One region of the Shewanella sp. SR43-8 genome, then DNA from elsewhere that is predicted to be linked to it. Evidence: predicted binding sites of a transcription regulator. Region 1 holds the regulator's gene; each other region holds the start of a gene.
The links. The regulator sigma-54, encoded in region 1, starts transcription at its own class of promoters, with help from an activator protein. The targets are predictions, from matches to a motif close to GTTGGCACGNNNNTNGNNT.
Positions count from the first base shown of each region.

Region 2: the regulator sigma-54 is predicted to act here: its motif matches at 9,075-9,093, upstream of hmpA (NO-inducible flavohemoprotein).
Region 3: the regulator sigma-54 is predicted to act here: its motif matches at 7,874-7,892, upstream of H5114_RS08915 (YccF domain-containing protein).

Region 1 covers NZ_JACJDX010000003.1:201,262-212,191, forward strand. Annotated here, with positions in the region: gene murA (UDP-N-acetylglucosamine 1-carboxyvinyltransferase) at 1-49, opposite strand, end outside; gene H5114_RS05095 (BolA family protein) at 65-316, opposite strand; gene H5114_RS05100 (lipid asymmetry maintenance protein MlaB) at 344-643, opposite strand; gene H5114_RS05105 (phospholipid-binding protein MlaC) at 640-1,284, opposite strand; gene mlaD (outer membrane lipid asymmetry maintenance protein MlaD) at 1,319-1,792, opposite strand; gene mlaE (lipid asymmetry maintenance ABC transporter permease subunit MlaE) at 1,834-2,619, opposite strand; gene H5114_RS05120 (ATP-binding cassette domain-containing protein) at 2,606-3,430, opposite strand; gene H5114_RS05125 (calcium/sodium antiporter) at 3,619-4,581, shown strand; gene H5114_RS05130 (KpsF/GutQ family sugar-phosphate isomerase) at 4,626-5,603, shown strand; gene kdsC (3-deoxy-manno-octulosonate-8-phosphatase KdsC) at 5,606-6,172, shown strand; gene lptC (LPS export ABC transporter periplasmic protein LptC) at 6,169-6,729, shown strand; gene lptA (lipopolysaccharide transport periplasmic protein LptA) at 6,716-7,297, shown strand; gene lptB (LPS export ABC transporter ATP-binding protein) at 7,294-8,025, shown strand; gene H5114_RS05155 (RNA polymerase factor sigma-54) at 8,169-9,653, shown strand; gene hpf (ribosome hibernation promoting factor) at 9,678-9,965, shown strand; gene ptsN (PTS IIA-like nitrogen regulatory protein PtsN) at 9,968-10,411, shown strand; gene rapZ (RNase adapter RapZ) at 10,408-10,930, shown strand, end outside.
Region 2 covers NZ_JACJDX010000013.1:16,990-27,919, forward strand. Annotated here, with positions in the region: gene H5114_RS16540 (OprD family outer membrane porin) at 1-908, opposite strand, end outside; gene H5114_RS16545 (cytochrome c3 family protein) at 974-1,330, opposite strand; gene H5114_RS16550 (FAD-binding protein) at 1,398-3,077, opposite strand; gene H5114_RS16555 (FadR/GntR family transcriptional regulator) at 3,559-4,278, shown strand; gene H5114_RS16560 (tannase/feruloyl esterase family alpha/beta hydrolase) at 4,614-6,350, shown strand; gene H5114_RS16565 (DUF1499 domain-containing protein) at 6,495-7,241, opposite strand; gene norR (nitric oxide reductase transcriptional regulator NorR) at 7,392-8,972, opposite strand; gene hmpA (NO-inducible flavohemoprotein) at 9,159-10,340, shown strand; gene H5114_RS16580 (PP2C family protein-serine/threonine phosphatase) at 10,499-10,930, opposite strand, start outside.
Region 3 covers NZ_JACJDX010000006.1:24,467-35,396, forward strand. Annotated here, with positions in the region: gene ggt (gamma-glutamyltransferase) at 1-203, opposite strand, end outside; gene H5114_RS08880 (GNAT family N-acetyltransferase) at 316-1,488, shown strand; gene H5114_RS08885 (LysE family translocator) at 1,534-2,151, opposite strand; gene hppD (4-hydroxyphenylpyruvate dioxygenase) at 2,256-3,296, opposite strand; gene H5114_RS08895 (homogentisate 1,2-dioxygenase) at 3,365-4,525, opposite strand; gene H5114_RS08900 (LysR family transcriptional regulator) at 4,745-5,674, shown strand; gene H5114_RS08905 (TIGR00266 family protein) at 5,862-6,650, shown strand; gene H5114_RS08910 (EVE domain-containing protein) at 6,800-7,267, opposite strand; gene H5114_RS08915 (YccF domain-containing protein) at 7,424-7,837, opposite strand; gene H5114_RS08920 (1-aminocyclopropane-1-carboxylate deaminase/D-cysteine desulfhydrase) at 8,035-9,006, shown strand; gene H5114_RS08925 (hypothetical protein) at 9,233-9,406, opposite strand; gene H5114_RS08930 (ChrR family anti-sigma-E factor) at 10,129-10,815, opposite strand; gene H5114_RS08935 (sigma-70 family RNA polymerase sigma factor) at 10,808-10,930, opposite strand, start outside.

The sequences.
Region 1 (10,930 bases):
CGACTTCACCAGCTAAAGGCTTGCTGGCTTTAATAGTTAATTTATCCACTGTGAATCTCTGTTGTTACATATTGAAAAGTTTTTCACGCTTCCACTGAGTCGGCGTAAAAGTTTTAATTGTTAACGCATGCAATTCACCACTGGCAATCTGCTCAGCTAAAGGACTGTAAATTGCTTGCTGTTGTTTTACCCGGCTCATACCATCAAAACACTCACCTACGGCGACGACTTTGTAGTGACTGCCATCAGAGGTAACGTGCGCTTCAGTGAGCGACAACGCCTCGGTTAAAATTTGTTCTATAACATTGCATTCCATGGAATCAATTACCTTTACTATTCGTTTCTATTTTTGGCTGAAAAAAGCATCTAAATCATAAAGCTCAATCATTTTTTTGAGCTGTTCACTTGGATTAACCAACTGATGTATCACACTTGTTTCTGGGCTACTTGTCGCATGTAGTTTGATTAACGCTAATAACAGTGCAACACCCGCACTGTCGACGTATTCTAATGCTGACAAGTCTACCACTTGAGTTGATGCAGTAAACAATTCATGGCGTTTTGGCCACAATTGTTTTACTTCATCTTGGGTTAAGCGACCGCTGACGATGCAACGTTGATCTTGTTGATTAAAGGTAATCACGCAGCTGCAGCTTCTTTTGCTGGTTGGCGATCAATAGTCTGTTGGGTTTTATCATTCAGCATGGTAATCACCGCTTCAATACCTTGCTGGCGGATTAAATTAGAGATTTCAGACTGTTTAGAAGCCAATAAACTCACACCTTCTGCCACTAAATCGAACGCTTTCCACGTATCGTCTTTTAAACGACGCGCTTTAAATTGAATTTTAATCGGTGGACGACCTTGCTCAAGGATTTGAACATTCACTTCTACTATTTTTTCATTGCTGAAATCACTCGGCGGGTCAAAAGCCACTTTTTGATCAGTATATTCGGTTAATGCTTGTGCATAGGTTGCCACTAAATAACCTTCAAAGGCATCCACAAAACGATTACGTTGATCGACGGTCGTATCACTTAAATACTGCCCCATCACTTTATAAGCAGCATATTTATAATCGACGTAAGGCATAAGCTCTTCACGAACAATAACTTTTAAATGACTTAAATCATCATTAATTAAAGCTTTATCTGCTTTAAAGCGATCAAAAGTCATATTGGCGACTTGTTTGATCATCTCATAAGGATCACGGGTATTGACCTCATCATTAGCAGCCATTGCACCTTGGCTGATAACCGCACTGCCTATTAGGCATAGCGCCATAACATGATTGAAAAATGTTTTCATAATTGGGATCCTATTTATCTTTAGATGACATGCTATATAAAAGCTGACCAATTAAATCTTCTAAAATCAATGCACCACGTGTGTCATGTACTTTATCGCCATCGGCAAGCATCGAAATATCATCGTCCATAAACCCAGGCGTTAAACCAATAAATTGCTCGCCAAGGAGTCCTGAAGTCAAAATAGCTAAGCTGCTTGTTTCCGGAAATTGATCAAAGCGCTTATCCATTGTTAATGTCACTATTGGCACCAACTTATGGGTATCGAGAGTAATATTGGTTACACGACCAACCACCACACCACCCACTTTTACTGGCGAACGTACTTTTAAGCCGCCAATATTATTAAATTCAGCGACCAAGTTATAAGTCTGATCATTGGACTTGACTTGAACATTAGCAACATTGAATACTAAGATGCAAAAAGCCAACAAACCTGACAATAAAAACACGCCTACCAATAACTCTATTTTCCGTGTCAACATACTATTAAACCACTTAAATTAATCTAAACAATGAAAAAATCTTAATTTCCAAACATGATTGCCGTAAGCAAAAAGTCCAGCGCTAGAACAGCTAAGCTTGCCTGCACAACCGTTGAAGTTGTCGCACGGCTGATACCTTCTGGATTAGGTTGGACTTCATAACCTCTGTACAAGGCAATCCATGTCACCACCACACCAAAAATAGTACTTTTAATCAAACAATTAACTATGTCTTGTCGCCATTCAACCGATGCTTGAAGAATAGACCAAAATGCACCACTATCAATGCCTTTCCATTCTACCCCGACTAAATGGCCACCAAAAATACCGACTAAACTAAACATTAACGCTAGCAATGGCATGCTGATGACGCCTGCCCAAAAACGCGGTGCAATGATTTGTCTTAACGGATCTATCGCCATCATTTCTAGACTCGACAACTGCTCAGTCGATTTCATTAAGCCAATTTCAGCCGTTAAAGCAGAACCTGCTCGGCCAGCAAATAATAACGCGGCAACCACTGGCCCGAGTTCACGTAATAAGCTTAGTGCCACCATAGGCCCTAAACTTTCCTCAGTACCAAACCCAACAAGAATATTGTATCCCTGTAGCGCTAATACCATGCCAATGAACAAGCCAGACACTAAAATGATCACCATGGAACGGACACCAAGCACATAAACTTGTCTAACCAGAAGTGGCATGCCTTTTTTAAAATTAGGCACACGTACAATCGCGCGCCATAACATAATGCCCGCTCGGCCATAGCCCAACACTATTTGCAGTGCATATTTGCCGATATCGGCAATATAATCAGTTGCGCCCACGAAGTAGCTCCTCTTGATAATCCTCTGCAGGATAATGGAATGGCACGGGGCCATCTGGCGCGCCTTGAATAAACTGAACTAGTTGTGGATTATCAGATTGACGTAATTGCTCTGGTGTACCATGAGCAATGACTTTTTTGTCTGCAATCACATAAACATAATCTGCTATACCCAATACTTCATCAACATCGTGAGACACAACCACCGAAGTGAGTTTTAATGAGTCCGACAACTCACGAATAAGTTTAACTAACATACCCATGGAAATGGGGTCTTGTCCTGCAAATGGCTCATCATACATCACCATTTCAGGTTCAAGTGCAATCGCCCGAGCTAATGCGGCTCTTCGCTGCATGCCACCAGATAACTCGTTTGGCATCATATATGCTGCGCCGCGAAGACCGACAGCTTGCAGCTTCATCAATACAATTGAACGGATAACATCTTCTGGAAGTCCAGAATGTTCTCTCAAGGCAAAGGCCACATTATCGAATACGTTAAGATCGGTAAATAATGCACCACTTTGAAATAGCATGCTCATGCGCTTTCGCAGTTGAAAAAGATCCTTACGCTTAAGCTGATGTATATCATGGCCATCGAACAATACTTGCCCGCTATCGGGAATTAGCTGCCCACCAATTAATTTTAATAGGGTCGTTTTACCAATACCACTAGGCCCCATGATTGCTGTTACTTTACCTTTGGGGATCGACAAAGAAATATCTTCATAGATAACGCGCGAACCATGACTAAAGGCCAAATGGTTAACTTCGACCAAAGGTTTATTATTCGATTTACTCATATCAGACATTGGCGTTGAGGAGATAACAGCCTTCCTTGCATTAAGTTTAAGCGCAAATTGTACTGTAATTGTCGATTAAGCGACAACTATATCCATATAAGCACATATGATTGTCAGTACAATTACTGGGCAATGCTTTCAATTTGATACAAATCCAGCGAAAATGCTCGTCAATTAATTACCACTATCGGAATCACATGCTAGTTAATATCCTAATGTTAGTCGTCGGCCTTGCAGTTTTAGTCTGGAGTGCGGATAGATTTGTTTATGGCGCTGCCGCATTTGCGCGTAATTTAGGCTTACCTCCCATGTTAATTGGACTCACTATTGTTGCGATGGGGAGTTCTGCTCCTGAAATGTTTGTTGCTGCCACAGCCTCAATGGATGGCATGCGTGACACCGCGATTGGTAACGTCCTAGGTTCTAACATAGCTAACATTACCTTAATTTTAGGATTAACCGCATTACTGGGTGCGATTAGCGTAGGATCACAAACCTTAAAACGTGAAATACCTATTATGCTCGCAGCTACTGTATTTGCAGGCTTTACCTTGCATGATAATGTATTAACACGAGTAGAAGGTATCATGCTGCTTGTAACCCTTTTAGGGTTAATGGGATATTTTATTTGGCAAGCAACTCATGATAAAACCACCGACAGCTTAGATACTGAAATGGACTCTGAGATCCCTAAAGATGTACCAACCTTTCATGCTATCATTTGGCTTACAGTCGGTATTATATTACTCCCGCTATCAGCTGGTTGGATGGTCGATGGTGCCGTGGGTATTGCAAAGTTTTATGGTTTGTCCGATCTTGTCATCGGTTTAACCATTATTGCTGTAGGGACAAGCCTACCAGAATTAGCAGCCTGCATTGCTGGCGTGTTAAAAAAAGAACACGATCTTGTCATTGGTAATATCGTTGGATCGAACTTATTTAATATTCTTGCTGTGTTGGCATTGCCAGGGTTAATTTCCCCCGGGGAAATCGATACATCGGCCAGCGGCAGAGACTTCTACATGGTATTAGGCACCAGTGCAGCATTAGCCGTTTTAGTATTATCCAGTGGCGCTAAGCAACAACTGACTCGTTGGCATGGCACACTATTATTAATCACCTTTATTGCGTACCAAGTGATTGTATTTCAATCTCACTAGATTGGGGCATGAAGGTAAAGTATTCAGCTAAAAGAGAGAACCGTATGGTAAATCAAACTCAATTTCGTCAGTGGGGCCGTAAAGTCATTGATATTGAAAAGGCTGCCCTAGATAATTTATATCAATATGTAGACTCAGTTGAGTTTGGTCAAGCATGTGAGCTCATCTTGCAGTGCAAAGGCAAAGTGATTGTTATGGGCATGGGGAAATCGGGGCATATTGGTAATAAAATATCCGCGACCTTTGCCAGCACTGGTACACCGGCATTTTTTGTTCATCCAGGTGAAGCAAGTCATGGTGATTTAGGCGCATTGGCTAAAAACGATATTGTGCTTGCCATTTCTAATTCAGGTGAATCGAGTGAAATACTGACATTAATGCCAGTAATACAGCGAATGGGCGTACCGGTTATCGCAGTAACAGGTAAACCAGACTCTAATATGGCGCGTTTATCTAAAATCCATTTGTGCATTGAAGTACAAGAAGAAGCATGCCCGTTAGGGTTGGCACCAACCTCGAGTACCACAGCAACTTTAGCAATGGGTGATGCATTAGCCATTGCCTTATTGCAAGCCAAAGGCTTTACTCGAGATGATTTTGCTTTGTCACACCCTGGTGGATCTCTGGGACGAAAATTATTATTAAAAGTCGATGATGTTATGCATAAAGGCGATGATTTACCCATAGTGCATAATGATATTTGTATTACTGAAACGCTGTATGAAATATCCAAAAAAGGCCTTGGTATGACAGCTGTTGTCGACAGCGAAACAACACTGGTTGGTATTTTTACTGATGGCGATTTGCGCCGAGTTATCGACGCCGAAGTCAACCTTCGCACCACTCCGATAGCTCAGGTAATGACCCAGAATTGTGTCACCTGCCCTAGCGGTATTCTAGCGGCACAAGCACTGCAAATTATGGATGAAAAAAGTATCAACGGACTGATTGTAGTCAATGAAAAACATCAACCGATCGGGGCATTAAACATGCTCGATATGGTTAAAGCGGGAGTCATTTAATCATGTCAGAATCAACCACTAGCCACCAAGGATTTTACGGCCCTATCAGCAATCATATTTGGCAACGCGCTCAAAAAATCAAACTGTTAATCTGTGATGTCGATGGGGTATTTTCAGATGGTCGAATTTATCTCAGCAATGCTGGCGAAGAACTCAAAGCATTTCATACTCGTGATGGTTATGGTGTTCGATCTATCCTAACAAGCGGAATGCATGTTGCCGTCATTACTGGCCGCAAATCAAAGATTGTCGAAACTCGCATGACCGCATTAGGTATTAAACATATTTATCAAGGTATTGATAACAAGTTTGAGCCATTTGAACAACTCCTATCACTGTATAATGTCAGCGCAGACGAAGTCGCTTATATTGGCGATGATATGGTAGATCTCCCGGTTATGAAAGCAGTTGGTCTTGCCGTGTGTGTCGGTGACGGGCACCCATTTGTTAAGCAACATTGCCATATGACCACCTCTCTTAATGGTGGCCATGGCGCATTACGAGAACTCACTGATTTACTGCTTTTAAGCCAAGATAAATTTGCCAGTGCTCATGGTATGAGTATATGAATAGAATCACTCTAGGTATTGTGGCTTTTTTTGGACTTGCTTTTTTCCTCTACTGGCAAGCGCAAATAAAACGCAGTGAAATGGATGCTGTGAAAGTTCGTGGTATTGAACGTCCAGACTTTGTAGCGGATAACCTACGCACCACAGAATTTAATAAACTCGGTTTAATTGCTAGTCGAGTCAGTGCCGAACACATGGAGCATTACGCCTCAAGTGACATTACTCACTTTACTAAACCTGTTTACCTCATTTACCCTGAAAACGGCCAAGCGCAATGGCAATTAAGCGCAGATAGAGGCCAATTGAATAAAAATACCAGCCAAGTCATATTAGAAAATAATGTTATTATTGATGCCATTAATATAGAAGAACCCCTGCAGTCACTCAGTACCCAAGCTGTTTCGGTGGATTTAACCACTATGATAGGCACCTCACAAGAGATGGTGTACATCAAAGGTAAAGGGTTTATTATTCAAGGTTTAGGTCTACATGCTGACTTGAATTCGCAAAAATTATCGCTACTCAGCCAGGTAGAAGGAACATATGAGCCACATTAATCGCCTCAACACTCACGCCAATGTTATGTTATTTGGCAGCATATTTTGCCTGCTGAGTTTACCTACCATAGCGAAACAAGGTGATCTTCAACAAGAGTTGAAAATTGCCTCAGTAAGCCAGTCTGCTGACATTAAAAATAATCAAATTGTTTTTAATGGTCCTGTTACCGTTACCCAAGGCACTATTAACATTAATGCTGATGAGTTACGGGCGTTTACTCCCGAAAATAGCACCAGTAAAAAACTCATCGCTATAGGTAACCCTGCAACGTTTTCACAAGAGTTAGACGACGGTCAAATTGGTACCGCCAGTGCCAACGAAATAAGCTATGATCTTGCTACCACTACACTGACATTGACAGGTAATGCCAAACTGGATCAATCTGGTAGCCAAGTAACCGGTAACCGTATTAAGTACAACATTAACGCTCAAGAGCTAATTGCTGAAAGTACTGGTACAGGAAAAGATCGCGTTATTACTATTATTCAACCTGAGAATTTCCAAGACGAGACTGCACCAAAGCAAAATCTCCCTGAAATTCCTGTTAAAAAGCAGATCAAACCATGACCCAAATAACCCTAACGGCTGAAAATTTAGCTAAAAGCTATAAAACTCGTCAGGTTGTTAAAGATGTGAGTTTAACCGTTAAAACAGGCCAAATTGTCGGTCTTTTAGGCCCCAATGGTGCAGGTAAAACAACCACGTTTTATATGGTTGTCGGCTTAGTGCAAAGCGATAAAGGTCGGATCTTAATTGATGATGACGACTTAACCGCCGACCCAATGCATCTTAGAGCTCGCAAAGGGATTGGTTACTTGCCGCAAGAAGCCAGTATTTTTCGCAAACTGACCGTATACGACAATATTATGGCCGTATTGCAGACTCGCAAAGAACTCACTAGCGACCAACGGATTGAGCAGGTAGAGCATTTATTAGAAGAATTCCATATCACTCATATTCGCGACAGCCAAGGCATGTCGTTGTCTGGTGGGGAACGTCGTCGAGTAGAGATAGCGCGCGCGCTGGCCGCTAATCCTAAATTTATTTTGCTCGATGAGCCTTTTGCGGGGGTTGACCCTATTTCTGTCATCGACATAAAAAAAATCATTCAACAGCTTAAAAACCGCGGCTTAGGGGTATTAATTACCGATCATAACGTACGTGAAACCTTAGACGTCTGTGAGCGCGCTTATATTGTCAGCCAGGGTAATTTAATTGCCGAAGGCACACCTGATGAGATATTGAGTAATCAACAAGTTCGGGCTGTGTACTTAGGTGAACAATTCAAGCTATAGTTACTTTACTGGCCTTTTAGTCTATCTAACTCATTTCATTGAACGATATCTAAATAGCGTTAAATGTCATTGATGTATGTGACAATCGATTACAGTTTTCGAGATTGTCATTTTTATGGAAATCATCTAGGGATAAGCGGTAAATGAAAGCGTCACTCCAACTCAAAATGGGTCAACACTTAACCATGACCCCTCAATTGCAGCAAGCGATCCGCTTACTGCAATTATCGTCATTGGAGCTACAGCAAGAAATCCAACAAGCATTGGACTCAAACCCATTGCTTGAAATAGAAGATGAGTTTTCTCAAGCAAAAGACTCAGTAAAAGAAAGTCGCGACCAATCGGACACCGACTTTAGTGACAACAGCGTGGTCAATATAGAAAAAGACACCTCAACAGTCGACACAGCAGAATCCATGACCAAAGAAACCATGGACGATTTAGCTATGGATACCACATGGGATGAAGTGTACACCGCCTCTCCAATGTCAGGTTCAGGCAGCGCTAGCATGCGCGATGATGATATGCCATTCCAAGGTGAAACGACTGAAGGCTTATATGAACATTTAGAGTGGCAAAAAAATCTCACGCCATTTTCTGACACTGATCGAGCGATTGCTACCGCGATTATTGATGCCATTGATGAACGCGGCTATTTAACCCAAAGCACTGAAGATATTCTCGAAGCCATGGGTGATGAAAGTGTTGAACTAGATGAAGTTGAAGCGGTATTAAAACGTATTCAACACTTTGATCCCGTAGGTGTTGCCGCACGAGATTTAAGCGAATGTTTATTCATTCAATTAGCCCAATATGCCGACACAACCCCACATATAGACAATGCCCGTCTGCTCATTAAAGACTATTTAGATTTAATTGCTGGGCGCGATTTTAGATTATTGATGCGCAAAACCAAGCTCAAAGAAAACGAGTTGCGTGACGCAATCACCTTAATCCAGTCACTTAACCCTCGCCCGGGCTTGTTAGTCACCGCTATTGATGACGAATATGTTATTCCTGATGTAACCGTACTAAAGAAGAATGGCCGTTGGGTTGTAGAGTTAAACCCAGACAATATGCCTAAAATTGGCGTTAATCAACAATATGCAGCCATGGCTAGAAGCAGTAAAAACTCTGCCGATAGCCAATTTATTCGCGGTCATTTACAAGAAGCTAAATGGTTCATCAAGAGTATCGAAAGCCGCAATGAGACCTTATTGAAAGTCGCCAATTGTATTGTGCAATTTCAGCAAGGTTTCTTTGAATATGGTGAAGAAGCCATGAAACCTATGGTGCTCAATGATATTGCTGAAGCAGTAGAAATGCATGAATCAACTATTTCACGGGTTACCACTCAAAAATATATGCACACACCACGTGGGCTATTTGAATTAAAGTACTTTTTCTCTAGCCATGTCAGCACCGACGATGGCGGAGAATGCTCATCTACCGCTATTCGTGCTTTTATCAAAAAACTGGTTGCAGCAGAAAACCAGCAAAAGCCATTAAGTGACAGCAAAATGGCCCAACTGCTGGCAGATCAGGGGATCAACGTTGCGCGTCGTACGATTGCAAAATACCGCGAAGCGATGCTCATTCCGCCCTCAAACCAACGTAAGAGTTTATAACCTACAAGGCAACGGAGGATTTTTATGCTTATCAATATGACAGGTAGAAATATCGACATTACCGAATCTTTACGTGAATACGTTCAAGGTAAATTTTCAAAGCTTGAACGACACTTCGATCAGATCAATAATGTACACGTTGTGCTCAATGTAGAAAAATTACAACAAAAAGCAGAAGCTAAAATCAACCTTAATGGTGCAGAGATTTTTGCCATGTCAGAAAGCACTGATATGTATGCTGCAATAGACGCCCTGATCGATAAACTCGACCGTCAGGTAATTAAACACAAAGAGAAGTATACAAAACACTAACGATGGAACTTTGTACCATTCTGCAGCCGGAATGCACTACCTGTGCCACACCGGGCAGTAAGAAAAAAGTACTGGAACTCATCAGCAATTTAGTCGCTGCCCAGTACCCACCCCTATCTTCGCAAGAGGTTTTTGAAAGCCTATTAGCGAGAGAGAAAATGGGTAGCACAGGTATAGGAAATGGCATTGCGATACCTCATGGTAGATTAACGACCATAGAACATCCGATCGCAATATTTATTAAATGTGAAGAAGCCATTGCCTTTGATGCAATCGATAAACAGCCCGTGGATATTTTATTTGCTTTGTTAGTACCTGCAGATCAGTGCCAACAGCATTTAAGCACGCTATCAAGCGTGGCTCAAAAATTAAGCGATAAGCAAATATTGAAACAGCTTCGTAAAACTCACGACTCAACAGAACTTTATCGGGTTATTACTGCATGAAACTTGTCATAGTATCGGGACGTTCAGGCTCAGGAAAATCTGTTGCTCTAAGAGTATTAGAAGATCTAGGGTATTATTGTGTTGATAATTTGCCTTTACCACTGATTGGCATATTACTGGCTCAGCTCAAAGGTAATAACGATCTAGTGGCAATTAGTGTTGATGTACGCAACATTGCCGAGCAAGGTAAAGTCCTTCAAGATCAACTTGCCTTACTTGAACATGACACTGAAATTGTTAGCTTCTTTTTGAATTCTAATGATAAAGTGCTACTCAAACGCTATAGCGAAACGCGTCGATTACACCCGTTATCTAAAAATCATATTTCACTGCAAGAAGCGATCATATTAGAAGGCCGTTTACTTGAGCCTATCGCAAAAATTGTTGATCATTATATTGACACCTCTGCCCTGAATATTTACGAATTAAGCGACCAAGTCAGGCAAATCTTGTTAGGTAGTGTCGATAAAGAGTTAGTGATTAACTTTGAGTCTTTTGGCTTTAAACACGGTATGCCAA
Region 2 (10,930 bases), on a different contig from region 1:
GTTTTTGCGTACTTAATCGTGGCATCAAACCCACTCCATTTCATCCCTAAATGGAACCCAGCCTGGTAAGTATCAAACTGTGCAGCGCTCTGATCTAGCTTACCTGTAGAGTCTTGTTTTAAATAAGACGGAATGAAGTACCAATTGGCAGCGCCCATTTTACCGCTCATGTCCAATTTAACATGATACTGATTGTAAACGTCTTCCATGGAGTAGTACCACAGACTGGTTTTGGCTTTGACCGCATTCAACGGCAGATTGTAATCCAAACCTAAGGCGTAAATAGGGTTGTCTTCAACATCGATGAAAACGCCCTTACGTGCAAATTCACCCCGGATACCATCAGCCACACTGGCAAACTCTTCGTTGGTCCAGCCCATGTAATCAGTGATATACAGCGCTGACACGCCCAAGTTCTCAATTGAGGTATTCTTAATACTGGCACCGCGATAGGTGAACGGGATTGCTCTTAATGGGAACGGGTTCATCATGGGAGTACGTAACTCTTGCGCACCAACCACTATTTTAGTGTCGTACCAGTTGCCGCTAACAAAGTATTCTTGCAAACGGTTAACAGATGTACGTTCAACCTTAGCGCCAGGCGCTCCACCACCAACAAGGCCATACAGACCATCATCGTTTGCATCCCAAATTGGGTTAGCTGAAGCAAATGAACTGCCAAAGCTTATACCGTTAGCTTCTCCGGATCGCAGGTAGAAAAGGCCACCGAATGATGTATCACGTCGATCAGTACTATCGCCATCAAAGTTACGTTGGAAGTCAAATAATTGAAATTGACCATTCACACTGCCGTCATTAAATAAATTGGCCATTGGCTCGGCCGCAAAGGCTGGGCTTGCTGCTAGGCATGCCACAACCAAAGGTAGTAGTTTTGTTTTCATCATCATTTTTCTCATCCTAATTATTGTTAACTTTTCTTATGGTCGAGATATTAAGGTGCCAAATGGCCGACTTATGGCACAACAAAGTCAAAACGAAGGTGGCAACTGCCACAGTAGTTCTCTGACTTTTGGTGTACGCTGTGACATTTAAGGCAGTCAGTTTCAGTGCCAAAATGACGATTTTCATGTGGATTTGTTGGTTTCACATTCTTGGTTTTGGCTGCTAGCTTTTGGGTGTTATGACATGTCACGCATTTAGACATAGTCACAGGTTCACGAATTTCAGCTTTACCGTGGCAGCTAGCACATTTGAGTCCTTTAGCCGCATGAGTTTGATCCAATAAGGTGTTATTGTTTGCCATTGCACCGCTTGCGAAAAAGCTCAATGCAAGACAAAGCATGATGTTGCGCAGTGTTAATTTCTTCATTGTGTTATTCCATTATTCATTGGGAAGGTTGCCAAGTGTCAGGCATCCATTTAACTGGGTGTTCGTTTTATAGCTTGGCCACATACCTACCTGCTAAGTAGCCAAACGTATAACAACGTCCTAGTGACAATCCGAATACAGTCAGTGGGTAATCAACGCCACCATAGAAGCCACCACCTAAGTTACCGATAACGAATAAGCCGCCAATTTTGTTGCCATCAGCATCAAGCGCTTGATGATTTTTATCGACTAGCATTCCTGAACAAAGGGTTGAGATACGCATGCGGCGGTGAATGCCATAGAAAGGGGCTTTAACAACAGGAAGCATTTTTGATGAAGGCTTACCAAAATCGTCATCTTTACCGGTTTTGCAAAGCTCGTTATAGCGCTTAACATTGGCAACGAAGGTTTTAGGGTCACATTCCAGTTTTACTGCAAGCTCTTCCAAGGTATTGGCTGAGTAGGTATTTGTCTGAGATGCAAACACGCCGACCTTAGGCGCTGGATCTTCAGGCATATAGATTTTCATTTCTTCAGGTGAGTACAGTTTTCCAGGCCAGTTAGCAGCTTGGTCCATGTAATTAGAATCAAAGACTTGAGAGTAGTTACCCGCATTTTCTGCATCACGTAGGTAGTTATTCATCAATGACATTTCAACCGTTTCATTGACGAAACGATTACCTTTGCGGTTAACAGCAAGGAATGGCATATCACACATTGAAGCTGGACCGGCGTCAAAATCGTGCAACATTTTGGTATGACCGATAGGTTCGATTACGCCACCGGCCCAGTAAGCCATAGAGAAACCATCGCCAGTACGATCCATTTGCTTGCGTTCAAAATGCTTCAAATCAGGAATGAAGAAGTTACACATTGCTTCGTTATTCTGATAATCACCAGACGACAAAATCACACCTTTTTTAGCAAGGTATTTGTGGTATTTGCCATCACGGTCTTTGGCAATAACACCAATAACTTTGCCAGATTCATCTTGGATTAGTTGTTGTGCTGGCATGTTGAAGAAGAATTTAACACCCGCTTTTTCAGCTACTTTAGCTAAATCACGCATGCCGTCACCTGTGGTATATGGCTTAGGGCCACAAAATGAGGTCACAAAATTGAGCTTATGTTCAGTGACACCACGAATACCATGTTGCACTTTAGTGCCTTGGTCTACGATTTGCGCGCCACCTTTTTTAGCACGATCGATAACCCAAGAAACTGCCTCACCAGAGTTATACGCCCATTCTCTAACAAGTTCAGGGTGACAACGGTGAGCACTGTCGCTCATTAAACGGCTAACCATGGCTTCGACACCAGCCTTATCGCTGTTGGCCAAATCAATACCAGAACCTGTGTTACCTTGAGAAACGACAATCGCTTGTTTTTGTAATACCGCAACTTTAGCGCCATTCTCAGCCGCTGATAGTGCCGCAGGAACACCTGAAGCACCCGCACCAACCACAACCACGTCGAACGTTTGTGTCGATACGATCAGTCTGTCAGAAATCGGTTTCGGCTTAGGCATAAACTCTAACGTTGCGCCGCCATCTGAACTTTTAGCTGCGTTTTGGCAGGCGTCATCTGTTGCAGCAGAAGCCATTCCGCCACTTAGACCGGTAAATGCAACTGCGCCAGTACCCACTGCAGCACGAGTTAAAAAGCTACGTCGTGAAATACCATTTTGCAGGACATTCGCGGTGTATTGATCGATTGCTTCCGGCTTCTTTGAATCATTATTACTCATTGTCATACTCCTTTTGCCCTCACTGTCACAATGGGTCCAACAGCATTAACTGCGATATTGGACCCGCTCATAACCGTACAGAGCTACTGTGTTCTACTTGCATCAAAAGTAGGGTTCGCTCAGAAAGTGGGGAAAAGTCTTAATATGATAATAGTTAATGTTAACCCCAAATTTGATACGTTAAATGTATGACATATGATATTACCCATAAAGGGATAGTTATTACATCTATGGAGTAGCTCTCAAAAAAAAGTGATTTTGTGACTTTCTAACAACAAAAATATAATAGGCATTACCGATGAGAGAAATTCAACAGATGAATATCAACAGAAAGCAAATAATCGAAGTTGAGTCATATACTTACAAGCAGTTGTGACGCATAAATAGGAGCGGGAAAACAAGGATATTTCATCAGCATAACTATTAAGCATATGTATGAGCATGATAGAATATAAACCAGAACAAATTTAGGACACTGAACTTGGTTAACTTTACCTCAGTCAAACACATGAAAGCTTCCGATGAAATAGGAAACCAACTAAAGAATGCTATTTTTGAAGGTAAGTATTTAGCTGGTGATAAACTACCATCCGAACGAGAACTCATTGAATTGTTTCAAATAAGTCGCACTGTAGTGCGAGAAGCAATTAAAGGACTTGAAGCGAGTGGCCTTGTAGAAATTAAACAAGGTGCGATGGGTGGCGCTTTCGTTAAACTGATGACATTTGAACGACTGACTAATGTGTGTCAGGAATTGTTCATCATGGAAAAAATGTCATTCGCCGAAGTCTGCGAGGCACGATTACAAATTGAGCCTATGGTGGCTAAATTAGCAGCGCAAAATTGCACCCCTGAACTGGCAGAAAAATTACGTGAGGCCTCTCGCTGTGAAGAACACATATTAGACTATTCTGATACCGTTTATTCACGCCAGAAAGTGCATTATATTTTAGCTGATATGTCAGGAAATCGTTTTCTCGCGGCTATCGTCAAATCTCTGTTGCAAGTTATCAGTAATGCAACTTCAAAATTTGAACCTAGCCATGACAAAGTCCATCCAGTAGGCCTGCATGACGCAATTATTGCAGCGGTTATCGCACAAGACGGTCAACAAGCTGAGGCAGAAATGCGCACACACTTACAAGCATTTACCCTAAGGCTCAACGCTGTAGAAAAAGATTATAGAGACACTGAAAAATAAGCATTATTATACTGTACAGTCTTGATTATACGCAGGTTCATGTTTATTCATGAGCCTGTTTTTATACCCATAGTAAAACAAAGCTCAACAAGATTTGCAGCCTATGTACAAAACACCTCAGCCAATCCAAATGACATTATCACATTGCTAGCAAAGTATTTATCTTAGTTAAAAGCTGCTTAAATTTCTGTTTTGTCAAACCAACTGCGATCTATTTCCCAACAATGTAGAAACTGAGACCAATTAGTCATTAAATTCTTATCAGTATTTACCCTGCAAATCATATGTTATACGTTTAACATATTACCATTTAGGTATGAACAATGAGGATTAATATGAAAACGGAAAATCTATGGATTCCCTTAGCTTTAGCACCTTTGTGTATTGCTCTTTACGGCTGCAATAGTGACTCATCTACGGAAGGCATTCCACAACTTGAGGCCGCCATACCTGCAAGTATCACCAGTTGTGCAACACTCGCAACTGAGTTCAATTATGCCGACACTACAATTATCAGTGCAGAACTTATCCCCGCGGGTGATGTGGAATATGACGCAGGCGAAATTTACCCGTCTCCTTCACATTGTTTAATCACAGGGAAAATGAACGAAAGAACTGGCATAGGGATGGATGGTGATGCCGAGTACGCTATTGGTTTTGAAATGCGTTTACCGTCTGACTGGAATGGCCGTTTTTATTACCAAGCCAATGGCGGCTTAGATGGTAAAGTGCAAAAAGCCGTTGGTCGTTTCCTTACATCTGCAAGCAAGGATTCTGGTGCGCTAAACAAAGGCTTTGCAGTCATCAGTTCCGACACCGGACACGCATCAGCAACACCCATGTTTGGGCTAGATCCTCAGGCACGCTTAGATTATGGCTACAATGCGGTTGCCGAACTCACGCCAATGGCTAAATCTTTAATTGAAACCGCGTATGGTAAACAGCCTGATCGTTCTTACTTTGGAGGTTGCTCAAATGGTGGACGCCATACCATGGTTGCCGCAACACGCTATGCCGATTTATATGATGGTTTCTTAGTGGGTAACCCAGGGTTCAACTTACCCAAAGCAGCTGTTTCACAGCTTTATGGTATTCAGCAATATTCAAGCCTAGTAGATATTGACGTCGAAAATGTGCTCGCATCTTTACAAAATGGCTTCACCCAAGAAGAGTTTGCACTCGTTTCAAGTAAAGTCGCACAGCAATGTGACGCATTAGATGGTGCAAGCGACGGAATGGTACAAGATACTTATGGTTGCCAAGATGCATTTGATTTAGATCGAGATGTGCCAACCTGTCCTGCTGACCGAGATGGCACATGTTTAACTGCTGCGCAGAAGTCAGTAATGACAAACATTATGTCTGGGCCACGTAATAGTAATACAGATGCGGCCATTTATTCAGACTTCCCCTATGATGCGGGCATGGGCACCAATGATTATTATAACTGGGAATTTTTCATGGCGATGATGAGAGATCCAGGCGCTGTGGCATTTATATTCTCAACCGCACCAACCCCTTATAATGGTTCAACGGAACTCGGTGCATATGAATTTGTGATGCCTTTTGATATGGATACCGATGTTGAGCGTATTTATGCGATTGATGATACTTACACCCAGTCAGGAATGACATTCATGACACCACCAAATCCAACTGATCTAACTGTATTGAGAGATCGAGGCGCTAAGATAATGGTCGTTCATGGTACTTCTGACGCAGTATTTTCACCTAACGATACAGTTAACTGGTACAAAGGCTTGCAAAACGTCAATGAAAATCAAGCCGACGAGTTTGCTCGCTTATATTTAGTCCCTGGTATGAACCATTGCGGTAAGGGGTTAGCTACAGACCGCTTTGACATGCTTGACTCTCTCGTTGCATGGGTAGAACAAGGGCAAGCACCTGAGAGCATAAATGCTTCTGTTCGTTCTGAAAATACTGAGTTACCCGCTAACTGGTCTAAAACACGGACAAGACCATTATGCCCTTTCCCACAAGTGGCAACCTATAGCGGTACAGGTAACATGGAAGATGCAGTTAACTTTATCTGCGTGACTCCTGAGCAATAGAAACAATAAGCAACATAATGACGCACTAGATTGTGGAACAAGATATCCATCACTGTAACGCATTTGGGCACCTCTTTATTTAATAGCTAACAAGTAAAAGGAGCATTCTATGCTCCTTTTACTTGTTAAAACCTGCGACTTAATTTATTCAGCAAACCGCAGGCTAAATTCTTGAATGCGTTGTGCATTGACACCGCGATCGCCGATTCCAACCCGCGATACACTGCGTAAATCAATACGGCTACCCTGCTCTAATACAGACACGACCACAACAATATCGTCTGCGAAGTTAAAAAATGGGGTTCTTGAGGTACTTTCAAAACGACGTGCCTTTGGGTCTTGAGCGACAATAGTCCAACCCATTGACTCCGCAACCATAAGTGCCTTTTGATAAGCCGCATCAGCGGTTAAGTCTGACACTATAGGGTTAATATTAGGAAAAGCTTGCAGTTGCTGCGCAGCGATTTCGGGTCCACCATAAACTAAGCTGTTTTTAGCGCCTTCACGGCTGTCAGTTAAAAATTCAAATTGCGGTGGCGATTGGGTATTAGTGGTTATATCGTGAATAGGTGGGTATTTAACTGGCTCAATAACCAATGCCACAATACTCGGCGCCAATATGCCTAATCCAAGCACTAATGCTATGGTCGAATTGATAAGCCCTCTACCCTTAGCACGACTGTTTTGCTTAATGGTAAAGCTGGTAATTAATGCAACTAACCCAATCACGACGACAACATATCCCAGCAAGTTATTGTAATTACGGCTGGCCATGAAGCCGACTATGGGATCCCATAATCCTATTGTCGATCCAAATACCATTAATACGGCAAGTGCTACTGCAACCAATGCCACCACTAACGCAATATTACTTAAACTGCTTTTTTGCATCACATTCATCCTTTAGGTAATCCTAATTTATCTCACTCAACTTACATTGACCTGAATTTGTGCTAATAAATTTCTCAAACAACAAAAAAATATTCTGACTCAATAAGATAAGCTCGAACCGTTTACTGACTTAACCAGTGTTGTTTCGCTTTACTCACCCGTATTAGGATCAAGCGCTAAACGACGCATAGTACGAATTAAATTACTTCTATCTAGCTTTAAGGACCTTGCAACTGCAGCTAAGTTACCTCGCTCAGTCACGAATACTGTTTGTATGACTTGCCGCTGATACTCATCGGTGGCATCACGCAGTCCTTGGGTTATCACTTGGGATAACCTAGCCGTTGAATCATTGATGGATTGATTCTCCATCGCGGTTTGCTGTGGTGCTTCAGAATGACTCGCCATAAACTCTGACCCCAGATGCACAGGGCTAATACTAATAATACTAGCATGACGACCTTGTTCACTAATGGCCCTTAAGGCAGCGCGACTCAGCAAGTGCTCTAACTCACGCACATTGCCAGGCCAATGATATTGGGCTAATTGATTAATCGCGCTTTGTTGCAACCTCAGTTTCGCGACCCCAAGTTGATGTTGGCTTTTTTCTAAAAAATAGCCTGCCAATAAAATAACGTCTTTACCGCGATCTCGTAATGCTGGCACAGGCAATGGATAAACACTTAAACGATGATACAAGTCAGCTCTAAACCTACCTTCTTTAACTTCTAGCTGTAAATTACGATTAGTTGCAGCAATAATTCTGACATCCACCACAATAATATTGTCGCTACCAACACGCTGAATTTCACCATTTTGCAATGCACGCAATAACTTAGCTTGTACCGCTAACGGTAATTCACCCACTTCATCTAAAAATAATGTGCCGCCATCGGCAAGCTCAAAGCGGCCCCGACGATCGCTTACCGCACCAGAATAGGCACCTTTTACATGACCAAAGAGTTCACTTTCAACGATGCTTTCTGGCAGTGCTGCACAGTTAATTTGTACTAACGGTTGCTCGCTACGACGTGATTGTTGATGAATGCTTTTGGCAACCAACTCTTTACCCACACCAGTTTCCCCGGTAATTAATACCGATAGATCGCTGGCGGCAACAGTATTTATCTCTGACAATAAATCCGTAATTGCGCCACTGTTACCAATAATGCTCGACGGCCCTGCAGTCGCTAACATGCACTGTGCCACTTGATGATTACGTTCAACTTGAATTTCTAACGCTTCAATATGTTCACTGGTACTAATCGCAGCGGCCACAGCAGCAATATAAGCACGGGTTTCGGTTGGATTAAGCGAATCAAAACTACCTGCTTGCATAGCGTCTAAGGTTAAAACGCCCCAGGCTTTACCATCGATATAAATGGTGCTACCCATGCAGTCATGCACGTGCAATTGTTCACTGCCATCATCGACTAAACCGTCATAGGGATCGGGCAGTGTTGAGTCGGCATCGAAGCGGGTAACGTGTGGGTTAGCTAAAATTTGCTGCAAGCGTGGATGGTGGTTAATCGAAAATTGTCGCGCTAACGCTTCTTGCTTTAAGCCCACCACAGCTACAGGCACCAAATGATCTTGTTTAAGCTTCAGTAAGGCTACAACATCGCACGGAATAGCGCGTTGAATCGCTAAAATCAGCCGCAAGTAACGCTCCGATTTTATCAAGTCACGATTTAAGTCTTCTACAATGTCGATAAAGGGAACAATATTCATAATAAGTCAAATAAACCTAATTTAGGTTAATTTGACACACTTACCGATCTAGGTCAATTTAACCTTTATTAAATTTATATGTTTAAAATCAGTGTGATAAATGTTGGCACGTTCTGTGTAATGTCTAGGTATACAAGGTAATTGATTGAAGCTTATCGCTATTTACTCCCCAAAAAGGAATCATGAATGTTAGACACTGCAACTGTTCAAATTATTAAGGCCACTGTCCCCGCGTTACAACTTTACGCCAATGACATTACCAGCCATTTCTATCCATTACTGTTTGCCCAGCATCCTGAAGTATTGCCTTATTTCAATCAAACTAACCAAGCTAAAGGCACTCAACCTAAAGCACTGGCTAACGCTGTGATTGCTTATGGTGCCAATATTGATGAACTAGGTAATTTAAGCGCTGCGGTCAGTAAAATTGTCCAAAAGCATACCGCACTAGGTATATTGCCGCACCAATATGATGCGGTTGGCAGCTGTTTATTACAGGCCATTAAAGCCGTACTCGGCGATGCTGCAACAGACGAAGTGATTGATGCTTGGGCCAAAGCTTACGGTCAGTTAGCCAACATATTAATTGCGGCTGAAGAGTCAATTTATACACAGAACGAACAGAAAACTGGTGGCTGGCGCGGCGATCGTGAGTTTATTTTAATAAAACGTGTAGATGAAAGTTCAGTGATTACCTCATTCTACTTTCAACCATTTGATGATAAAGGTTTGCCAAGCTTTGAAGCCGGTCAATTTCTAACCTTGGTATTTGATGATATCGATGGCGTATCAATGCGTCGTAACTACAGTTTATCTGACGCGGCAGGCAATGATTACTTAAGAATTAGCGTCAAGCGTGAACCTAATGGTGTGGTATCAAATCACTTACATAACCACATTCAGTTAGGTGATAAAGTCAAATTACGTGCCCCCAGTGGCGATTTTACTTTACGTAAAAATACCAAACCATTAATTTTACTCACCGGCGGTGTGGGCATTACGCCTGCGATTAGTATGCTCAATACTGAAGCTGGTTCAGGCCGCGATATTCGCTTTATTCATGCGGCTCTTAATAGTGATGTCCATGCGTTTAAACACCATGTTGATCAACTTGCCTCAATCCATGATCACATCAAGCCGCTATATGTTTACAGCCAACCAGAACAATATTGCCAACCTCATGCGACAGGCTTCATTGATGCATCATTGATTGCAGAGCAACTGCCTGCAGACCGCGATGTAGAATTTTACCTACTTGGCCCTACTGGCTTTATGAAAGCAGCATTAGCTATCGCCACCAGCTTAGGTATACCAGAAAACCAAATTCATTATGAATTCTTTGGCCCAACTGAAGCATTAAGCGCTTAATCACCCAATAAACCCGTAAGATAGAAAAAGCCCTGAGTGTTAACTCAGGGCTTTTTAGTTATTGATAAAAAACGATTAAACCTATGGCTGGAGATGTCCTAAAACGGGATATCGTCATCCCAATCTTCATCTTCTCAATGATTAAATACTCTATTAACTTAAATAAACTGGATAGCACACATGGTTAAGTCATCCTGAAACTCTGAAAAACCGCAAAATAGTTTCATTTGCTGTTCAAGATACTCCAGCATAGCTTCGGGTTCATCGGGGGCGGCACTAATGGCTTTTTCTAAGCGATCAAAGCCAAATAGCTCTTTTTGGGCATTTTGAGTTTCGATGACAACATCAGTATAAACAAACAAGATATCACCAACATCCACGCTAACCCTGTAGGTATCCCAATTTTGCTCACGCAATACACCTATCGGTATCCCGCCCTGATCTAGAGCAACCAGTCGATTGGCTTTTTTCAAGTACGCATGCGGATGGCCAGCATTGGCATAAATAAGTTCTTTGTCTTTACAATTATAACGAAGCACTGTGGCGGTTAAAAAACTGCCGCGGGGCTTTTTAGTGAAAAAGTGTTGATT
Region 3 (10,930 bases), on a different contig from region 1:
ATATCTACGCCAATTTTACTTGCTAATGCTTCTTGGCTTGAAACCATGCCATGCTTAGCATAGATTGGCTGAGCCGTTGCCATTTCACTAAAAATTGAGGCTTCGTTTGCTTGGCTGTTAGCAATGTGAATGGCGGGATAACAAAGTGTTAGTGTTAAGGCTGAGCTCAACAGAAGCGGTGTTAATTTAGGGAATAGTGTCACGATTAATCCTTGGCGTGAATGGAAAAGATATTGTGATAGAACATGCCACATGATAACAATAATTGGTATGTGTTTTAACTTTACAACGTTAATTATTATAGGGTAGGTGTGGGTGGAACAAGCACAAAAGCAAAGTTATCAATATAAATTTGTTAATAGTATTAATACTATAGATCCTTCTGTATGGAATGAAATGTTTGGGGTGTCTCATCCTTTTACCCGTCATGAATATTTATCCGCACTCGAAATGAGCGGTTGTGTTAGTGCTGAAACGGGCTGGACTCCCATGCATCTTGTGGTGATGGATATTGATAATGTTATCGCCTTAATGCCTTTGTATCTTAAAACGCATTCTTGGGGCGAGTATGTGTTCGACTGGGCTTGGGCAGAGGCTTATGAGCGTAATCACATTGAATACTATCCTAAACTTGTCGCGAGTATTCCTTTTACGCCTACCACTGGTCAGCGTATAGGTTTTAGTGCTGCTTTGTCTATCACGGCACAGCAAGCTTTAATCGAGAGCATTCAGCACTTCTTGTCGCAGACTGTCATTGAGCATAACTGGTCATCTTGGCATTGTTTATTTATCCATGAGGCGCAACAGCATCAGTTTTCTCAGGCAGATGTTATGCAACGCTTGGGGTGCCAGTTTCATTGGCACAACCAAGGTTATGCTGATTTTAATGATTTTATTGCCAGATTAACGTCACGTAAACGTAAAAACATCATCAAAGAGCGAACCATAGCAAGACAACAGCTACAATTTAGTTTTATTGATGGTGATAAGGCCAATCCTGAACTGTGGCAGGGTTTTGTTCGCTGTTATCAAAATACCTATTTAAAACGTTCCGGTCACACAGGGTATTTATCACCTGCCTTTTTCGAACAAATAGCAGTAACGATGGGCGCGTCGATACGCTTATTGATTATTGAAGATGTTGATGGAAATCTAGTGGCATCGGCGCTGTACTTCGTGTCAGATACACACTTATTTGGCCGCTATTGGGGAGCATTAACTGAATGTGATGGATTGCATTTTGAGGCCTGTTACTATCAAGGTATTGAGTTTGCCATTGCCAATCAATTAATGGTATTTGATGCTGGCGCCCAAGGTGAACATAAAGTTATGCGAGGATTTCGTCCGGTCAAAACTTTCTCAAGTCATTTTATTGCTCATGAAGGTTTTAATGATGCGATTGGTCATTTTTGTCAGCAAGAACGCGCGCACATTGACATCTACATGCAACAAATGTGCGAACAACTGCCGTATAAGGCAATAGAATAATAGACATATCGGTAGTGAAATGGCTAAGTCAGTGGGATTGTGTGGTTAGCCTAATGCTAACCATATACCAACAACGATCATTAAACTCCCTGCAATACGGTTCATCCAACGAATATTATCGCCGCGGCTTAAGAATAAACGTAAGCTTTTACCACCACTGGCATAAGCCAACATAGAGACACTTTCAGTGATCATGATAATCCCGAGTAACACCGCAAGTTGTGGGCCAACGGCATAATCGACATTAATAAACGGTGGCAATAGTGAAATCATAAAGGCCCAACCTTTAGGGTTCGCAATGGCGGTGATAAAACCTTGACTGATTAAACTGACTCGGTTGGTTTTCACATCAAGGCCAGTAATGATGGCCATTCTGCCTTTGGCGCGCCACATATTAATCCCAATATAAGCCAGGTAGGCGCCACCCACCCACTTAAGGATATCGAACACTTGTGGGTAATTTAACATGATGCTGGCCACCCCAAGTACTGCAGCAATGGCGACCAATGCCACGCCCACTAATTCACCGAGCATCATCCATAATGTTTTACGCACACCAATGCTCATGCCGAGGGTCATGGCTAATGTCATGCACATCCCAGGGGTGATAGACACAAAAAAGAATGTAGGGATAAAAACCGCAAGAACAGCATAATCTGGCATGGGTAACGTCTTTGGTTAGCAATATGGATGGCAGAGTGTAATGGCCTAAAATGATAAAAACCAGCACTTTGCTGGTTTTTATGTATCACTTAGTGTCTATAAAATTACAGCACACCACGTTTCATTTGATCACGTTCAATGGATTCAAATAATGCGGTAAAGTTACCCTCGCCAAAGCCAAGGTTATTTTTACGCTGAATGATCTCAATGAAGATTGGCCCAAATAAATTTTTGGTGAAAATTTGCAGTAAATAACCGTCATCATCACCATCAACCAAAATCTGGTGATGCTTGATCCGATCGTGATCTTCCGTGACCTGTGGCAACTTATCGAAAATAGTGTCGTAATATTCAGGAATAATATCCAGAGTCTTAATTGAAGTGCCTTCCATTGCATCTAATGAAGCAACAATATCACGGCTTCTAAATGCTAGATGTTGCACACCTGGGCCATTGTATTCACCCAAGTATTCATCAATCTGGTTTTTGTCGTTGCCTTTACCTTCGTTAATCGGAATGCAGAAGCTGCCATCTGGAGAACGCAAAGCATAAGACACTAGAGCCGTTTGCGCGCCACTAATATCAAAGTAACGCACTTCGGTAAAACCAAAGATATCTTTATAAAAGTTAGCCCATTTTTCCATAGTGCCTTTGTAGACATTATTGGTTAAATGGTCGACTTCCATAAAGCCTTTTTCTGGTGTGACGATAGGCTGCTCTAAATCAACAAAGTCAGTTTGATAAATATTGTTTTGTTCGCCAAAGATATCAATAAAATAAATTAAGCTATCGCCAATGCCATAAATAGCCGGATACGGCATGTCTTTGTTGGCATCATCTGCCGGTTTTGCACCCCGAGCGACTGCTTCGGTATATGCAAAATTAGCATCTTCAACCCGCCAACCCATTGAACAAATAGCTGGGCCGTGTGATTTAGCAAAGTCTGCAGAAAAGCCTGCGCGGCCTTTATTCAACAAAAAGTTAATGTCGTTTTGTTTGTAATAAACGATGTCGTTATTTTTGGCTTTTTTTAACATTGAAAAACCGAAATCAATAAACACTTGATGCATATATTCGGTATCTGGACTGGCAAATTCGGTGAATTCAATGCCTAACAGGCCCAGTGGGTTTAGTTCGCTTGCCATTTTTTTTTCCTTTATTTTATGTCAACACCATCACTCTTAGATGACTTAGGATTGATATAAATGTGGTCTTAGTTTTCTAACCAAGAGCGATTGTAATCATCACTCATGCAATTTTTTACATGAGCGGTTAAATTCAGTGGGGCGAAGGTATCGACCATCACCGCGTATTCGTAAGTTTCAGTTTTGCCGATAGAGGCTTCGGTCCGTCCAGGTTGCGGGCCGTGGGGGACACCTTTTTGATGTAAGGTCATGTAGCCGGCTTCAATACCGGTACGGCTCATAAAATCACCGTCGACGTAATACAGCACTTCATCGCTATCGATATTGTTGTGGTAATAAGGCGCCGGAATTGATCTAGGGTGGAAATCATATGGCCGTGGCACAAAGTTACAAATTACAAAATTGTGTGCAGTAAACACTAAATGTTCAGATGGTGGTAAATGAATTTTGCCAACTTTAGGGGCATATTCACTGATGTTAAATGCCCATGGATAGACACAACCATCCCAACCTACTAAGTCAAATGGATGCCATTGAAGTGTCATCTGCTGATAGCGATCGCCAAACTTACACATTAACGGGAACTCGCCTTTTTCGACCACAGCCTCGGTTAAGGTAGGGGTTCGAATATCACGTTCGCAATAAGGAGCGGACTCGAGCATTTGGCCATATTCATTTCTAAAATGCTTAGGCACCTCTATCATTGACGAGGATTCAATCACAAACAAACGTACATCATGATAATCGTTAAATTTTAGCTGGTAGGTGGTTCCGCGCGGAATAATTAAATAATCCCACTTCTGAGTATTGATAACACCATACTCACTTAATAGTTGCCCTTCACCTTGGTGAATAAACACCACTTCATCGGCATAAGCATTGCGATAAAACTCATTTGTGTCTTCAGTTACTTTAGCCGTGTACATGGCGACATCATTATTGAAAAATATTTTATTGCGGGCACTAAAGAAATTGCCTTGGCAGTCGGATTGGCGCGAGTCTAACTTGTAATTTTGAATGAGCGGATCTTGCCATTGTTCGCCATGTGACAGAGCGTAAGGTTTAACATCGATCGCTTTGGTTGGCATATTATGATGATATTTATTCGAATAGATATTTGAAAAGCCATGGGTCGAAAATAATTCTTCACGGTACAACTCACCATTATCTTTTTCGAAGGCAATGTGACGTTTGGTCGGGATCTGACCTTGCTTAACATAGAATGGCATGTGATTGTCCTATGGTGAATCGACTGCGAGTGTCGTGGCGTTTATGTTATTTATTGTTATGGCCTAATCTCATTGGCTAAACCAATATGTGATCTAACTAACAATTTAGTGGTAAAGATCAACAAAAAAAAGAATAATAAATAACTCAACTCAATCGACTTTTTTGATTGTTATGTTAGCTTTACATTTGTGTATGGATAACGGGACAGTGGAAATCTTATGCGAATAGATATAGATGCCTTTAATGTACTGCAAGTACTTGTTGAAGAAGGAAGTTTTGCAAAAGCTTCAGAACGGTTACACAAGGCACAATCGGCAGTAAGCTATCAGATTAAAAAACTGGAGCAACATCTGGGGGTAACATTATTTAATCGAGATCATTATCGAGCGGAATTAACCCCCGAAGGTAAAGTGATTTTGGCCGAAGGGCAGCGCTTATTACAGCATTTAGCCAATATAGAACATCTTGCCAGTCGCTTTAGTCAAGGATGGGAACCTAAACTTGAATTAGTGATAGACGGCGCACTGCCGATGGAACCGATTATGACCGCATTAAAACGGATGTCGGAGCATAACATACCCACTAAAATTCAACTCAATATGGAGTTTTTAGGCGGAGTCCAGCATCGATTTGAACGTGATCAAGCCGACTTAATGCTAGTGAAAGACTATCGTACCGGGCCCTCTTATCATCCTAAAGCATTGCCTACCATTACCAGTGTGCTGGTGGCATCATCACAGCATCCATTAAGTCAGCTTAAGAGGATTAGTTTGCCTGAGTTACAGCAACATGTAGAGTTGACCATTGAAGATTCATCTCCTGGTAAACGTGACCGCGATGAAATGCAGTTTGGCGGCGATAAAGTCTTTTATTTGTCGGGTTTTATCATGAAAAAAAATGCCTTACTAAAAGGCCTAGGTTTTGGCTGGATGCCGGATTTTTTAATTACTGAAGAATTACATCAAGGACAACTTATTGAAGTTGATTTTATTGGTGGTAATAGGTTTAGTTTTACCCCGCAACTAGTATCAACTTTAGAGCGACCACTTGGTCGAGCAGGGCAATTATTTACTGAATTAATTTTGCAAGAATTTGCCCAATATCAGCAACAGCAACAATTAGGGTTAAGTGGTGCAGGATTGGGTTAATCATTGGCATACGTCTGGAGAGCCATCATCAGATTTATTGGGTAGCCTAGCATAGTGAAAAGTTGTCGTGTTAAATTGCGGATCCTTTTGTTATTTTATAACATTGTTACAGGGAAATTATTTAGCTTTGTTAGGCGACAACAATGTTAGGCGACAACAATCAATCATAAATTTTTAAGGAATGAAAATGACCAGAAAATGCCATGAAGTAGATTATGAAATTATCGGTTCGAGTATGCAGCTTGTTGAAGTTGAACTTGATCCAAATGAATCAGTGATTGCTGAAGCCGGCGCGATGACCTATATCGAAGAAGACATTAGTTTTGAGGCTAAAATGGGTGATGGCTCTGAGCCTGAATCTGGTTTTTTTGGCAAGCTACTGGGGGCTGGTAAACGTGCCATTTCGGGTGAGGGTATTTTTATGACTCACTTTACCAATGAAGGTCAACATAAACGAAAAGTGGCATTTGCTGCGCCGTTTCCTGGGACTATTTTGGCGATCGACTTAGCTCAACATCAAGGCGAACTTATCTGCCAGAAAGACAGCTTTTTAGCAGCGGCTTTAGGTACGCAAGTGAGTATGAAGTTTAATAAGCGATTAGGAACCGGTTTTTTTGGTGGTGAAGGTTTCATTCTACAAAGCCTTAAAGGTGATGGTATGGCATTTGTGCATGCCGGTGGCACACTGATAAAAAAAGAACTGCGTGGTGAGACATTGCGAGTTGATACTGGGTGTTTAGTCGGATTTACGCCCGGGATTGATTATGATATTCAGCGCGCTGGTTCTTTAAAATCAATGGTGTTTGGTGGCGAAGGTTTGTTTCTTGCGACCTTACAAGGTCATGGGACAGTATGGTTACAAAGCTTACCGTTTTCTCGCATGGCTGACAGAATTATTGCTCATGCACCATCTCGTGGTGGCAAAGATCAGGGTGAAGGATCTGTGCTTGGTGGAATAGGGCGGATGATTAACTAATCTGGGCATTGGCTGATCTTATTCATTTTCGTTCGCAGTTAGATGCTCAGACGATTTAGCGCTAATTGTCTGAGCCGTCTTTAGGAAGCGGCTTTTAAAAGAATAGTTACCTGTTAGCGACCAGCTGCCCAGTGGTTAATTCAAGGTTATTAATCTACGTTTGTTAGTTTTATAATATGTTGGTATTGCTCTTGTGTGACGGGCTGAACACTCAGGCGAGTACCTTTAGCCACTAGTACCATATCTTGCAGTAAGGGATCTGCCTTCAATTGCTTCAAGCTGACTGGGTTAGAGAATTTGGCCATAAATTGAATATGCACTTGCCACCAACGAGGTGCACTGGCGTCAGATTTCATATCAAAATACGCTGAGCGGTCATCAAAAGCGCTGACATCAATTTGAGGCTCACTGCTAATGTTGGCTAAACCTACAATGGCAGGTACTTTGCAGCTAGAATGGTAAAACAACACTAGATCACCCAATGTGATTTGATCGCGAATATAATTACGTGCTTGATAGTTACGAATACCTTGCCAAGCAACCGTTTGCTGCTTACACATCTGTAGATCATCAATGCTAAAGTCATCTGGTTCAGACTTCATTAACCAATAGTTCATGCGATTCCATTACTGTCATTAAAGAGAGTGAATTACTTTTCTGTGCTTGATTATGGCAATGTACACGCAGCTAAGACAATTAGGCAAATAAAAAGCCGATAGCACTGTGCTATCGGCTTTTTATAACAGTGGTCATTCAACAGTTATTAATGAATGCTAATAAGTCGGTTTGGCAATAACAGTTTGACCAATAGGGGTTAAACTTAATAAGGCTAACTTAAGATGTTGTAACGCGAAAGGAATACCTATAATTGTTACAAAACAAGCCAATGCATGGACTAGATGGCCAATCGCAAGCCAAATACCAAAGCATAAAAACCATATAACATTACCAACTAAACCTAACGTGCCAGTGCCAATATCTTCTTGGCCTGAAATGTGTTTTCGGTTAACCGTTTCTTGCCCAAATGGCCAGAAAGCCAGCTCGCCAATAACAAAACATGCACGGCCAAATGGGATACCAATGATACTGATAAAGCATAATAGCCCCACCAACCACCATGCTAGGCCCATGATAAACCCCCCCATAAGAAACCAAGCAATATTAAAGATTAAGCGTAAAAGTGACATTTTCAATCCTATCAATAGTCAATATTACTTAGAATGAAGCGATATTCATGCCATATTTTTAACTGTTTGATTATAATAGGTTAAATGTGAGTTTTTTACTTTATAGTTAGATGTGTGTGATGAGTAATACAAATGAATCGATGAGATTTATCATTTTTTAGTTAAAATACTCATATTACAGTTGATTAAGGCAATGTATGTTTTCGATAAGCCCAGTACAAGCGATGAACTTTGATGGACGCAGCATCTATATTAAACGGGATGATCTATTACATGCTGATTTTAGTGGTAATAAAGCGCGTAAATTTTATCATTTCCTCCATCATGATTATTCACACGTTAACCAGCTAGTGGCATCGGGCTCGGCACAAGCCAACTCATTGTACTCCTTGTCTGTACTTGCAAAGCTGCAAGGATGGAAATTTGATTACTATGTAAGTCATATCAACACATTCTTGTTACAACATCCTCAGGGTAACTATGCTGCTGCGATACAAAATGGTGCCAATATTATTGATGTCAGTCATTTGGCCGATGCCGAAAACCTTCAAGGTATGCATTTAGACGATGCGATGCAATACATTGTGTCGTCGCACCCAAATTACACAGATAAAAATCAATTACTATTTATTCCCGAAGGTGGACGTTGTGGGTATGCCGAAACCGGGATAACACAACTCGCCACTGAAATTATTCAATGGGCTCAAGACCGACGACTAAATGAGTTGATGGTATTTCTCCCCTCAGGCACGGGGACCACTGCGGCTTATTTAAATAAACAAATTATTCAACAACTGACTCAATTATCATTAACGGAAGTTTTTGCTATTGAGGTGTTAACTTGCAGTACCGTTGGCGGAGATAAATATTTACGCCAACAGTTTTCACAATTAGTTGATGAGATTTATTTTCCTAGAATTATTAATGATGGTCATAAATATCATTTTGGGAAATTATCACAACGTTGTTTTGATATGTGGAAAACAGTTTGCCAGTCGGGAATTGAATTTGAATTGTTGTATGATCCGGTTGGCTTTTTAGTATTACAACATTATTTAAATAGTCAGGCTGTCAGTGCCACCAATGTTCTTTACATACATCAGGGGGGAGCCTTAGGCAATAAAACCATGTTACCAAGATACCAACGAAAATTTCCTCACTCGGTTTGATCACACCAGTGCAGGATGCATTTTTGCTACAAGGTATTGATAGTAAGAGAAATAGGTTTTTTAGATGGTTAACTTGGGGTTTAAAACTGAAGAATAACTTGAAAATAAGCTAGTGAGCTATTCATTTTACTCTGTTTTAATAAACATCGGTAATTGAGAGGAGAATACCGAGAAATGAGTTTATTAAATAACAGAGTAAATGATTAACGCAAAGCGTTAGGGGGGATTACTTATTAGCTGATAATAACCATTTCATGAAGTTTATTGCTTCAATACGCTTTGAAAAGGTTTTTTTGTTTTTACCTAGGCTGTCGGTAAAAGCAATTGAGTTTTTGTTTGACGAAATAGAATTAACTGGAAAGCTAACTGAAATTTCGTGTCCATTAATGTTGTATGACATTGGCCACACTCCTTCTATATATTCACCCATTAGGTGAGACAATTGTTCAATAAAATATCCTTGGCATTTTTTAGTGTTGCAAAAGATTAATGTTTCGAGATTTAACTTAACCTATCTTTTACTCACTAATCAAGTGTTGTTATGTGAATAGTTGATTAAGGTCTAATTTGTGTCTACAACTTTTATGTTGCCACATAGCCTAAAATCACAGTAATACATACAGCACTTAATTTGTAAGTTGAACATAGTTTTATGACAATAAGATTACGCCAATAGAAATTATCATATCAACAGAAATCAATTGAATTTAAAACAATGTACAGAAGCTTGTCTTGGGTTTATTTACGAAGTGAAGTTGAGCAGACTTACAGGTAGGTAACCAAAATTAACAAGAAAACTAAATCTGTGTAGATAATATACTGAGTGTTTGCATATGGCAATAGTCTTTTTCAATTTTTAATCAAATTAATGTGCTTTTCGATTAAAAAATAGCTAATCCTAATGGCATTACTGGTTATTCATAGGATAATTTCACTGCGTTATACAGTTTAGCTCATAAAAATGGATGATGAGGTACCTCATCATCCATTTTCTAAATCATTCTTTTAGAAGAAATTAAACTAATAATCTAACTTATGCCGCCATCATCAGCTAAGTGATAAGTTGGCATACGTAAGCTATCTTTGCAGCGAGCAGTAAATAACTCGCAAGGATATTGATATTTAGTAAATTAGATCACCAATTGGATTTAGTAACTTACTTATACCTTTAGTGAAGTATAAGGGCGCATCGACTACGGTGTAACACAAACAACCATCAATTGTTTTAGGTGAATGTTGGTGCGCTTTATCAAGCAACATAAAATCACCTGGTTTATAAGTGTTATAGCAATCGCTAAACTCTCCTGCCAGTAACAAGGTTAACTCTGCACCTTTATGAGTATGCTCAGGTATTTCACCATTAGCAGCAATGTGCAACAAACTCGCTCTTGCTTGCGGCTCTCCGGTATCAAGTCTTAAACGACTCACTTTACCAATACCTTGCCATGATGCATTGATTTGATTGCGAAATGCTCTTGGTAAAGGGTAATGCTGACCTTTGATGTTGACACTGTTATCTTCTGTCTTGTCGATATTCGTCGGCTGCTCGGCCGCTAATGTATCTAGAGTTGAATTTAATAACTGGCTCAATAATGCGTCTAACTGATCATTATCTTTACTATTAGTGAATTGTGGTGCTACTGCCGATTCAAATTGCTGTTCAGACATGGCAATTGTCATCTGGTCAAGCTGCTGTTGGCAATGCTGACAAAACTCAGCATGGGCAGAGATTGCAATCGACATGGACAGCGGTAATTCGCCTTTAGCATGGAGAGACAGCATGTGCTGGTCAGGGTGGTAATTAATCATAGTGTTTCTCCATAAAGCTTTTCAATTTTTCTAAACCTAGTCTAAGTCGAGATTTAACCGTTCCAATTGGAATATTAAGTTTGTCTGCAAGCTCTTGTTGAGTCAGCTCTTGCAT